Regions from separate parts of the Laceyella tengchongensis genome, predicted to be linked through region 1. Evidence: a T-box and tRNA genes for the amino acid it is inferred to sense, from the RefSeq annotation. Region 1 holds a T-box; the other holds one or more tRNA genes.

Region 1 (6,102 bases):
ATTTCCGCCTGATGATGGAGGAAGGGATTCTGATTCCCCCTTCACAATTTGAAGGCATGTTTATTTCGATGGCTCATCAGGATGAGGATTTGAACCGTACGTTGGAAGCGAACCGCCGCGCACTGGCCCGCTTGAAAAAATAAATTTGTTCTAATGAAAGCCTATCTTTTCGCGTTGGCGAAAAGATAGGCTTTTTTTGTTGCGCGGCATCACTCCGGCAGTTTTCCCTACAAGCTCTCCGCTTAAAGACCCGGTCTTGTCTGGGTTGGGTTATAACTCCATTTTGAACGCATATAGATACAGTAACGTCTTAACCGATGACCCACGTGTTTGAACGTTGAGTCAAGCGGTACGGCACGAACCTCACAAGGAGGGATTGTGTATATGGAAAGCAGTTTCACCCAACTCCGTTTCGACATATCGGAAAATGTTCGCCTCCAATCACAGCAACCTGGCATTGACACCCTCCTGGAGCTGGACTTGTATCCCGACATCGAAATCAAGGATGAAGGGCAACATTTGAAGATCCAGGGGTATCTGCGGCTGAATGGGTCTTATCTCAAGCAGCGGGAAGACGAAAGTGAGCCAGATGTACATACGAATGGAGAGGACGATCAGCAAGAACTGGCTTATGTCATTCCGGTTGAGATCACGCTCCCGCGTGACCGCGCGGAAGAAGACCAGATCTCGGCGGAGGTGGAGGCATTTGATTATCAAGTGTTGTCCCCTTACGAATTGAAGATCGATGCGATTCTGATGATCGACGGGTTGTTGCCTGAAAGAAATGAGGAGACGCCTAGCGAAGTGGCACGGTCCGGAGAGGAAGAATCCCTGCCGGTCTTTTCGGGACAGTCGGCCCAACCGATGGCTTCGCTTGCGCAACAGCATGATTTTGATGACGCCAAAGTGGAGATTGAATTGGAGACACCTGATGATCCGCAGGTGGGTGACGCCGAGCACGAAGAGCAAGATGTGCATTTGATTCAACCGGTGGAGTCGATCGAGTCGATGCAAGCCAATTCCGAAGAGCAAAAGGCGTTGACAGTCGATCCCCAAGACTTCTGGCGTGAACGCCAGGCGAGCAAGCAGGCACAGACGGCGGAGTCGATCAAGGAAGGGGAACAGCCTGAGCCGGTGGAAATGTCGGATTCGGATGACTCGGAAAAAGCCGATACGGAACAAGCGGATGGCGCACAACCCGACGAGAAGCAGGAAAACGCTTCCTGGATCGGCTGGTTGTTGCGGGAAAAAGAAGAAGCGTTTGTGCCGATGAAAATGGTTATTGTCCAGAAAGATGACACGATTGACACAGTGGCGAACAGATATAACGTATCGGCTAATGAGTTGATCAGGCTAAACCGATTGCAGACAGACGTGCTGGTTGAAGGGCAGATTTTGAATGTGCCCAAGCAGCCTGAACACCCAAGTCCGCATGCAGAGATTTCTGCGTTTGGTTGGCACGGCAAAAAGCGTTGATGCCCACGGAAAGGGGGAGTGGCAGTGGACCGATCAGCTTTAGTGTGGGAAGTGTTGCGGCAATACGGTTATGAAGATGCGTATATGGAAAAAGTGGGTAGCGTGATCTACCTGGCTTTGCCTGAAGGGGAATATGCGCTGAAGTGTTCCAGAGCCCCACGTGAAAAATTGTACCTCTTGCACCAACTGTTGAATGAGGCAATTCAATCGGGGTGTAACCATCTGTTGCCTTGGATGGAGACCAAACAAGGGGAGCCAGTGGCCGAAGTGGAAGGCACCTGTTGGTATATGGTTCCTTGGAAGCGGCGGTCTGTCCCAGATGGAAAGCGCTGGTCATCTGAGGAAGCGATGGGGGCTTTAGCCCGTTTGCATCAGGCGACGGAACCAGGTTGCAAAAAATTGGATGAGTTGGCGCCGTCCATCCGGCAAGAAGACATCGAGTCTTGGAAGCGCAAGATGGAGATGTTGGAACAATATGCGAAACACGGGAAGGATCGCGAATTCATCTCCCCATTTGAACAGGCCTTCGCAAGCGCCAAAGAACAGCTGGACCGTAGCTTCCAATTTGCCATCCGGGGATTGGAACGCTACCGCGAAAGTGAGAACGCCTCCTTGCCGCGCGCCGTTCTCTGCCATGGCAGGGTTCATCCCAGCAATGTGGTACAGGACGAGGAGCAAGTGTATCTGATTGATTTTGACCACGCGCAAGTAGATACGCCAGCCCGTGATGTAGCCCTCGCCATCCAGCGTTTTTCGCTCCATGATGAGGCAGATCCGTTCAAGCTGTTTGAGGCTTATGAACGGGTGTGGAAGTTAGAGCCCAAAGAGAAACGGTTGTTGGCCTTGTATTTGTCATACCCCGAGCGAATATTGAAAACACTAGGGCGGTATTTCGACAAACCGCGTACCGCCATGGTAGAGCCGCAATTCACCAAGCGTTTCGAGCGCGAGATCAGCCAGCATGAACAAATGCAGGAGCTGGTGAAAAGTTTGTGGCCGTCCAAAAAGAAAAAAGAAGAGCGGGAAAAAGTCCAGGTCGCCTCTCACCAACCCGGACGCAAGAAGAAAAGGAAAAGGGCAAATTATCGCTAGTTTGAATCGGGGTTATCCCCGGTTTTTTATTTTTTGTAAAAGTTTGTGCAGGGCTTTTAATGGTAAACTAAGGGCAAGCACCCATAAGATCACTTCCAACATCAAGGATCTCCTCACTTACATAGAAGATGGTATAGAAAGGGTAAGGGACAAGCGTCCCCTCATCTTTTGTTGCCCAATGAAAAAAAGTTGCTTATGACCAAATTATATGCCACAGGTTGCGTGGTTGCTTGTTTTTTTGGAGATTTGGGAGAAAGACTAGACAGAAGTGAACGAAACGTGGAGAATAGGAATATGTTATAGGGACCAAAAGCGGATGCTGACAGGAAGGGGATTTTCAAGTTGAGTATGGTAAAAACCATGGTGAAAAAAGCATATCGCGGTGTTTTGTTTTTGGTGTTTCTCAGTATTCTGATGCTGGTGACAGTATTGTTGATGACCTTCTTGGCCGATCCTCAGGCGATGTATGATCACATCAGACAAACGTTTGGTGTTCGCTGATATATGGCAGGACTGGACTCATATGATTCATTGGCGATCTCCATCGCCGTTTTTATTTTGTTTGGGCGTTTGTTTGACTCTCACATTCAAAGGTTGTAATATAATAAAACAATCAATAAATGATTAATTAAGCTATGAAAGGGAAGAGTAGGCGGGATAGAGAGCCTGTCAGAGAGAGGAGCCCACGGCTGGAAGGCTTCTTCAGGTTACACCGTTGAACGTCGCCCTTGAGCTGAACATCTGAAGGGTGTTGCTGTGTAAGATGTTCCGGCGCCAACCGATACCTGGCCCTAGAGTGCACTGAACTGACTAGTTGGGTTCGGTGAACAAAGGTGGTACCGCGAAACAACCTTTCGTCCTTTGCATGGGACGGAAGGTTTTTTATTTTGTCTAACAGTGAGGAGGATGTAAGATGGGTGAACCAGTGAAAAGCAATTTGCCATCCGCCTACGACCCGAAACAGGCGGAAACGAAATGGTACAACTATTGGATTGAAGGGAAGTTTTTCGAAGCGGGGAAAGACCAAAGCAAACAGCCGTTTACGATTGTCATTCCCCCGCCAAACGTCACCGGCAAGCTACACATTGGCCATGCGCTGAACGTAACACTACAGGATATCTTAATTCGTTTCAAACGGATGAGCGGGTATGACGCCCTGTGGTTGCCAGGAATGGACCACGCTGGCATCGCCACCCAGGCGCGGGTCGAGGCGAAGTTGCGGGAGCAAGGGATCAGCCGACACGACTTGGGTCGGGAAAAATTCTTGGCGGAAGTGTGGAAATGGAAAGATGAATACGCCCAGAACATCGCCGACCAGTGGCGCAAATTGGGGTTGAGCTTGGATTACAGCCGTGAGCGGTTCACATTGGACGAAGGGTTATCCGCCGCCGTGAGAGAAGTGTTTGTGCGCTTGTATGAGAAGGGGCTCATTTATCGCGGCAAATATATCATCAACTGGGACCCCAAAGCTCGCACGGCTTTGTCTGATATTGAAGTAATCCATAAAGAAGTTAAAGGCGCGTTGTATCACTTAAAATATCCGCTCAAAGATGGTTCAGGCTACATCCGAGTAGCGACAACGCGTCCCGAAACGATGTTGGGTGACGTGGCGGTGGCCGTTCACCCCGATGATGAGCGGTATCAAGGGCTTATCGGCAAAACAGTTATCTTGCCGTTCGTGGAGCGGGAGATTCCGATTATCGCCGATGCGTATGTTGACCCGGAATTCGGTAGCGGAGCAGTGAAGATCACGCCGGCTCATGACCCGAACGACTTTGAGATGGGGCAACGCCATCAATTGCCGCAAATCCTCGTGATGAATGAAGAGGGTCGGATGAATGAGTTGGCTGGGAAATACCAAGGCATGGATCGCTTTGAATGCCGCAAACAGATCGTCAAAGACTTGGAAGCGGCGGGTTTGTTGATTGAAATCGAGGAGCATGTCCACTCGGTGGGTCACAGTGAACGGACGGGAGTCGTAGTCGAACCGTATCTGTCCACGCAATGGTTCGTTTCCATGAAGCCTCTCGCCGAACGGGCCATCAACGCGCAAACACAGGGGAAAGGCGTAAAGTTTGTGCCTGACCGCTTTGAGAAAATCTACTTGAATTGGATTGAAAACGTGCGCGATTGGTGCATCTCGCGCCAATTGTGGTGGGGGCATCGCATCCCGGCGTGGTATTGCGACGAGTGTGGTGAAATGACTGTGGCTAGAGAGGAACCGACCACTTGTCCGCATTGCCAAAGCAACGCATTGCGCCAAGACGAGGATGTGCTTGACACATGGTTTAGCTCGGCATTGTGGCCTTTCTCCACGCTGGGTTGGCCTGAGCAAACGGACGACCTCAAGCGTTATTTCCCCACGGATGTTTTGGTGACAGGTTATGACATCATCTACTTCTGGGTAGCGCGCATGATCTTTACGGCGTTGGAATTCACTGATCAGATTCCATTTAAAGATGTGCTGATGAACGGTTTGGTTCGCGATGCGGAAGGCAGAAAGATGTCCAAGTCTCTGGGGAACGGCGTTGACCCGATGGAAGTGATCGACCAGTATGGCGCAGATGCGATGCGCTATATGCTGTCAACTGGTTGTACTCCGGGGAATGACCTCCGCTTCCGTTTTGAACGGGTGGAGGCGGCGCGCAACTTCGCCAACAAGATCTGGAATGCGTCCCGGTTTGCGCTCATGCACTTGGAAGGGGTGTCGGCTGAAGAACTGGAACTCAAAGGGCCGTTCTCCATCGCCGACAAATGGATTTTGCACCGACTCAACGAGACAGTGAAAGACGCCACTCGCCTGTTGGAACGGTACGAATTTGGCGAAGTGGGACGTGTGATCTACAACTTCATTTGGGATGAACTGTGCGACTGGTACATTGAATTTGCCAAGCTACCGCTGTATGGAGAAGATGAAGAAGCCAAACGCGTGACCCGCTCGGTGCTGACCCATGTGCTGGATCAAGCGTTGCGGTTGTTGCATCCGATGATGCCTTTCATCACGGAAGAGATTTGGCAGCATCTGCCGGTGGAAGGGGAAAGCATCACCGTTTCCGCTTGGCCTCAGGTAAATGAAGCGTTTGACGCGCCAGAAGCGGTTCATGAAATGCAAGTGTTAATCGAAACGATCCGTGCGGTGCGCAACATCCGTGCTGAAATGGAAGTACCTCCTAAGCATCAAGTGTCATTGATGGTGCGTCCTGATGGGGAAACCCGGCAGGCGTTTGAACGGAACGAAGCGGCTATCAAGCGTTTGTGCGGAGTGAACCAATTGACCATCGATCCTGCATTGGCGCGACCCGACAAATCGATGGCTGCGGTAGTGACCGGTGCTGAGCTGTTCTTGCCGCTCGCGGGGCTGGTTGATGTGGAACAGACGGTGAAACGCTTGGAGGCGGAGTTGAAAAAGTTAAACGCCGAAGTAGAACGCGTTGAAAAGAAATTGTCCAATCCGGGATTTGTCGCCAAAGCACCTGAACATGTGGTGGAAGCGGAACGGCAAAAAGGGGAAGAGTACAAGGAAAAACGCGAGAA
Region 2 (6,102 bases), on a different contig from region 1:
AGCGTTTACCAATGCTTACAATCCCATACTTCCCTTGCTGGTTGGGAGCCTCCCAACGCCCCCGCGCTGTGGAAGTTGACTGATGGCGCTGGAGACGACACGCAACGGCCTACTGCACCATCCAATCTCGTCTCAACCGCTCAAACGGCATCCTCCATCTCTCTCTCTTGGAACGCTTCCACTGACAATGTCGGTGTAACCCAATATGAGATTTACCGCGGCAACACCAAAGCGGGCACTGCCACCGCCACCACTTACACCGATACCGGTTTAACCGCGGACACCGCTTACACCTATACAGTCAAAGCCAAAGACAAAGCCGGCAACGTATCCGATCCGAGCAACGCGGTGACAGTGAAAACCAAAGCAAACGGCACCAATCCAAATCCCAACCCCAGCTCACACAAGATCGTAGCCTACTATACCAGTTGGTCCACCTATGCACGAAACTATCAAGTAGCAGATATCGACGCTTCTAAAATCACACACCTCAATTACGCCTTTGCTAACATCGCCAACGGCGAAATCGTCGTTGGAGACACTTACGCCGACACGGATAAAGCGTTCCCCGGCGATTGCTGGGATCCCGGCTGTAAGCGCGGCAATTTCAATCAATTGACTAAGTTGAAGCAGAAATATCCCCACTTGAAAACATTGATTTCCGTTGGCGGTTGGACTTGGTCCGGCGGATTCTCCGATGCAGCCCTCACTGATGCATCGCGCACCCGCTTCGCCGACAGCGCGGTCCGTTTCATCAGACAATACGGTTTTGACGGCGTGGATCTTGACTGGGAGTACCCCGTGGGCGGCGGTTTAAATCCCGGACGTCCCGAGGATAAGCAAAACTTTACCTTGCTCCTTGCAAAAGTGCGGGAAAAACTGGACGCGGCCGGACAAGCTGATGGCAAACATTATTTTTTGACCATCGCTGCAGGCGCCAGCCCCAGCTACTACAACGACAATACTGAAATGGACAAAGTGAAAAACTATGTTGATTGGATCAACATCATGACCTATGATTTCCGTGGCGCGTGGGAAAACGCCAATGGACATAATGCTCCGCTCTATGCGGACCCCAGTGATCCCCATCCAAAGCGCGACACTTACAATATTGACGCTGCTGTAAACGGCTTCCTGAATAAAGGTGTTCCCGCCTCCAAATTGGTGCTGGGCATGCCATTCTACGGGCGTGGTTGGAAAGATTGCCCTGCTACCAACAACGGCCAATTCCAAACCTGTAATGGCCCTTCCCAAGGAACATGGGAAAATGGCGTGTTGGACTTCTCTGACCTAGAAAACAACTATATCAATAAAAACGGTTACACCCGCTACTGGAATTCGGTCTCCAAAGTGCCCTATCTGTACAATCCGACCAACAAGGTGTTCATTTCCTATGATGATGCGGAATCCTTCGGCCACAAAACCGCTTACCTCAAATCCAAAGGCTTGGCTGGTGCCATGTTCTGGGAGTTGTCAAGTGACCGCAACCAAACATTGCTCAACAAATTGTACAACGACCTAAAATAAATAAATAACAACTAGGCGGCTGGACGTAGAACAGCCGCTTTTTTTGTCCCCTCCACCCTGATGTCGCTCCTCTAGGCCTCTAGCGCGCAAAAACGGGGACATAGAACGTCTGAAATTCCCTTTTTCTTTCCCCCTCCGCCAGTAAAATGGGAAGTGAAAACATTCATTCCACACCGCAATCATATTGCTCCATTTAATAGATTACCGCGAAATGGAGGGCTACCAAAGATGAAGCGACTATTCAAAAAAAAGCGATTCTGGGTGGTGCTGGGCTTGATCGTTTTCGTATATTTCAACAACAGCTCGCTCTTCACCAACCCACCCGCTCAAAAACCCATGTTGCTGGCGCACCGGGGACTTGGGCAAACATTCGACATGACGGGGCTGACCAATGACACTTGCACAGCGGAGCGAATTCATCCACCTGAACACCCCTACCTCGAAAATACGCTCCCATCCATGCGAGCGGCGTTTGCCGCCGGAGCCGATATGGTGGAATTGGATGTTCACCCCACCAAAGATGGCCAGTTTGCTGTTTTTCATGACTGGACACTCGATTGCCGGACAAATGCTACTGGTGTGACGCGTGAGTATACTCTGTCTGAACTGAAGAAGTTGGATATCGGTTACGGATACACCGCTGACGGCGGCAAAACGTTTCCATTCCGCGGCAAAGGAGTGGGGCTAATGCCTTCGCTTGACGAAGTGCTAGCTGCGTTTCCCAAGCAGGAGTTGCTGATACATGTGAAGAGCAACGACCCTGCGGAAGGAACTCAGCTAGCCCGTCGGCTCGCCGCCTTGCCCACTGACCGCTTGTCCCGGATCACCGTATATGGTGGGGATGAACCCATCGCCGCTCTGGAACGGCAACTTCCCCATCTGCGCACCATGTCCAAAGCCTCACTGAAAAAATGTCTGCTTCCTTACATGGCCATCGGTTGGACCGGTGTCGTACCAGACGCATGCAAACACACGCAACTCCATGTTCCCGATTACGCCGCGCCATGGTTGTGGGGTTGGCCCCACCGTTTCTTAGCCCGGATGAACGAGGCGGGCACACGAACCATTCTCGTCCGGGATGGTGGTGGTTTTTCCGCCGGTTTTGACACCGCCGAAGACCTCAACCATTTGCCAGAAAACTACGCAGGTGGCATCTGGACCAACCGCATCGACCGCATCGCCCCACTCATCCAGCGGCAGACGCAGTGATATTTCCACCATCACGTTGTCCAGGGGAGCTGGGTATCTAAAGGAAATTAGACACAAAAAGCCCGGCAGACCAGTGCCGGGCTTTCTCTTTTTTTATTTTCTATTATCGCCGTCACGACCATCCACAAACAGCCACCTTCCCGTATTCGTGGAAACCATCGCCGGCGCAATGCCCGATGGCCATGTTCGGTCCAGTCCTTCTACCTCCCTAACATGGATGCGTGGAAAGCTCAGCGCCGCTAACACTTCGCGATAACAACGCTCCCGCACCCGGGCGGGAATGCCTTCCCGTTTAAGCCAACGAATCGCTTCTTTAAATGCTCCCCGATGCAACAAAGCATCAATATGGGTGGTTAGCGCTTCTTCCAACGAACACCTGAACAGCAGTTTGGATCGGTGCCCACGACCGCCCCCCGGCTTCCAATAGATCAGCCCGTCTTCTTGCATATTGCTAAGGATGCGTTTTACATTCCGTGTAGAACAATAGAGAATGGACGCCAATTCATCCAAACTGACATAGATGGAGCAATGATTGGCCACATTCCGTAGCCGATACCTCAATTCCAAATAATGCTCCGCCGTTTTCACAAAATCACCCCGCAATCCCTACCATTCGACAGTGGATGATGCAACACTGATCGTTATGACCTACGCATAAAGACTCGGCACACCAAAGGATCTATTCAAAAAAAACGCCCCACTGTCGGAACCCGACAATAAGGCGTTGATGGGCATAAAAAAAGGCGTTCCCATTTTGAACCCCTGTCTGCATGCAGTTATGCCCAACTGCACAATGTGTTGTGGTGAGCCATGAAGGACTCGAACCTTCGACACCCTGATTAAAAGTCAGGTGCTCTACCAACTGAGCTAATGGCTCGCAAAAAAAATGGCTGGGGGAGTAGGGATCGAACCTACGCATGACGGAGTCAAAGTCCGTTGCCTTACCGCTTGGCTATCCCCCAAAGTGGGGCGACCGGAGGGAATCGAACCCTCGAATGCCGGAGCCACAATCCGGTGCGTTAACCACTTCGCCACGGCCGCCAAGAAAAATGGCGGAGCTGACGGGATTCGAACCCGCGATCTCCTGCGTGACAGGCAGGCATGTTAGGCCTCTACACCACAGCTCCACAAAATATGGTGGACGCTGACGGGATCGAACCGCCGACCCTCTGCTTGTAAGGCAGATGCTCTCCCAGCTGAGCTAAGCGTCCATATTGGTGACCCGTAGGGGATTCGAACCCCTGCATGCTAGCGTGAAAGGCTAGTGTGTTAAACCGCTTCACCAACGGGCCAAGGCATATAAATGGCGGAGAGAGAGGGATTCGAACCCTCGCGGGGCTTAGTAGCCCCCTAACGGTTTAGCAAACCGTCCTCTTCGGCCTCTTGAGTATCTCTCCGCGTTGGCTCCTCAGGTAGGACTCGAACCTACAACCTACCGGTTAACAGCCGGTTGCTCTGCCATTGAGCTACTGAGGAATATTTTAAAATTATCAGCGACGTGATTTATTATATCGCATTTGATTTCAATTTGCAAGAACTTTTTATGGTTCTTTGTTTTTCTCTGTTTCCACTGCATCAGGGAGCAGTGACAATTAATAATTTAACATGGAGAACAACCGGAGTCAAGAGCTTTTGCACCAAAGTTCTTTAAAAAATTTTATGCTTTAATTGGCATAGTGCCCCTACGAGTGGAATCCTTTTTGCCATACAAAAACTCCCCCTACAAGGGCTTGCAGGGGGCCGCATATTAATCATCGTTCAAAATGGTAAGCAAGTTTCTGAAGATCATGATGAAGTCGATGTACAACATCAACGCGCCATAGATCGCATACTTGTTTACGTTTTCTTCGTCCATGTCCATCTCGCTCATGTGCTTGATGGTCTGCATATCAAATGCAGTGACAATCGTGAACAAGATCACCATAGCATAAGAGATGATCAATTCGATCATGCTGCTCTTCAGGAAGAAGATGTTGACCAGCGATGCCAAAATCAGGCCCAACACCAACATTAGCGCCAAAAAGCCAATCTTGGATAGGTCCATCTTCGTGGTATAACCAACCAATGCGCTGATGCCAAACATGCCCGCGGCGATGAAAAACGCCCCAGCGATGCTATCCAAGCTGAAAAACACCATCAGTACCGAAAAGCTGACTCCAGTTACCGCTGCATACACGAAAAAGGCGATATTGGCCACAAAGGCTGGGATGCGGTGAATCAAGGCCGACAATCCGATCACCAATACCAATTGCACAACCCAGATCCCCCAGAAGATCCCCGAGTTTTGCAGGAGCGATTGAACCACATCTTGATTTGTTCCCAATACATACGCGATGATGGCGGTCATGGTCAAACCCATGAACATCAACAAAAACACGCGAGGTAGCATGGTGTTTGTCCGCGAGGCGACAGCGCTACCTGCACCGTTGTTAAACTGCGTTTGATTCATCGGTACGTTCCCTCCGAACATACTTTTTATTTTTTAGTGCCCAGCTCCCAAAACCAGAAGCATGCACAGCCTAAGTATATCAAAAAGCATGTTCGCTTGCGAAGGGGAACCCGCTTAGGCAAAGTGGTCGAAACCGCTTTCGATGCTAATTTTCGATCTTTTGCTTATAAGTAATTTCGAAAGTTGCTGATATACGCTTGCAACCGGCCACCTAGATGTCAACGCACTAACCCGGCGCTCCGCATCCGCTCTTTGGTTTCCGGCGTCCCCAATTCATAAATGGTGCGGTAGATCTTCTCAATTTGTTTGTCTTCGGTCACATTTTCTTTCCGTTCATTATCCAAAAAAGGGATATGCGCCAACACAAATGTAGAAAAATCGGTGTCTTCCACCTGGTTGAACATCTGCTCCAAACGATTAATCTCTTCCGGTGTCGCTTCAATTTCAAAATCGTAATTAGGGTCATTCACATCGAGAGTTTCCCGGATCTCGCCCGCTCGCGGCCCGATATCAACAGTCACGTAGTACGTCTTTTTTTCCATTTGCTCCCTACCTCCTCATCCTTTAACCCTTCCCCACAAGCCAGAAATTCATTCCACATCCGCCAGCTTTCAAAATCCGCTATAATTTGGGTTGAAGGAGGCGTACTCACTGATGAACATAGACATGAACCGTTATTCGCGCCAAATTTTGTTCGCCCCCATCGGCCCGAGCGGCCAGGAAAAGTTGGGACGGGCCCGGGTAGCGATTGTCGGCTTGGGGGCTCTGGGCACAGCCTTGGCCAACCATATGGCTCGCGCCGGAGTGGGCATGTTGCGCCTGATTGACCGCGACTTCGTTGAAGAGAGCAATCTGCAACGGCAAATGCTGTTTGACGAAGCAGATGCCCAAAACTTCATGCCCAAAGCCGTCGCCGC

What was found. The T-box of region 1 lies ahead of QQZ12_RS03590 (valine--tRNA ligase). A T-box ahead of a tRNA ligase gene usually reads a tRNA of that ligase, here a tRNA-Val.
Region 2: it encodes a tRNA-Val, which carries the amino acid that the T-box ahead of QQZ12_RS03590 (valine--tRNA ligase) is inferred to sense. The anticodon was not compared.

The regions. Positions count from the first base shown of each region.
Region 1 is NZ_FXTU01000001.1:736,300-742,401, forward strand. Features, by position in the region: gene hemL (glutamate-1-semialdehyde 2,1-aminomutase) at 1-143, shown strand, start outside; gene QQZ12_RS03575 (LysM peptidoglycan-binding domain-containing protein) at 385-1,476, shown strand; gene QQZ12_RS03580 (phosphotransferase) at 1,501-2,568, shown strand; gene QQZ12_RS03585 (hypothetical protein) at 2,911-3,069, shown strand; T-box leader at 3,195-3,433, shown strand; gene QQZ12_RS03590 (valine--tRNA ligase) at 3,482-6,102, shown strand, end outside.
Region 2 is NZ_FXTU01000012.1:26,066-32,167, forward strand. Features, by position in the region: gene QQZ12_RS15910 (glycosyl hydrolase family 18 protein) at 1-1,527, shown strand, start outside; gene QQZ12_RS15915 (glycerophosphodiester phosphodiesterase family protein) at 1,756-2,736, shown strand; gene QQZ12_RS15920 (SgrR family transcriptional regulator) at 2,830-3,324, opposite strand; tRNA gene QQZ12_RS15925 (tRNA-Lys) at 3,538-3,613, opposite strand; tRNA gene QQZ12_RS15930 (tRNA-Gln) at 3,624-3,698, opposite strand; tRNA gene QQZ12_RS15935 (tRNA-His) at 3,702-3,777, opposite strand; tRNA gene QQZ12_RS15940 (tRNA-Asp) at 3,787-3,863, opposite strand; tRNA gene QQZ12_RS15945 (tRNA-Val) at 3,872-3,947, opposite strand; tRNA gene QQZ12_RS15950 (tRNA-Glu) at 3,952-4,028, opposite strand; tRNA gene QQZ12_RS15955 (tRNA-Ser) at 4,041-4,133, opposite strand; tRNA gene QQZ12_RS15960 (tRNA-Asn) at 4,138-4,212, opposite strand; gene QQZ12_RS15965 (Bax inhibitor-1/YccA family protein) at 4,484-5,185, opposite strand; gene QQZ12_RS15970 (hypothetical protein) at 5,404-5,727, opposite strand; gene QQZ12_RS15975 (ThiF family adenylyltransferase) at 5,840-6,102, shown strand, end outside.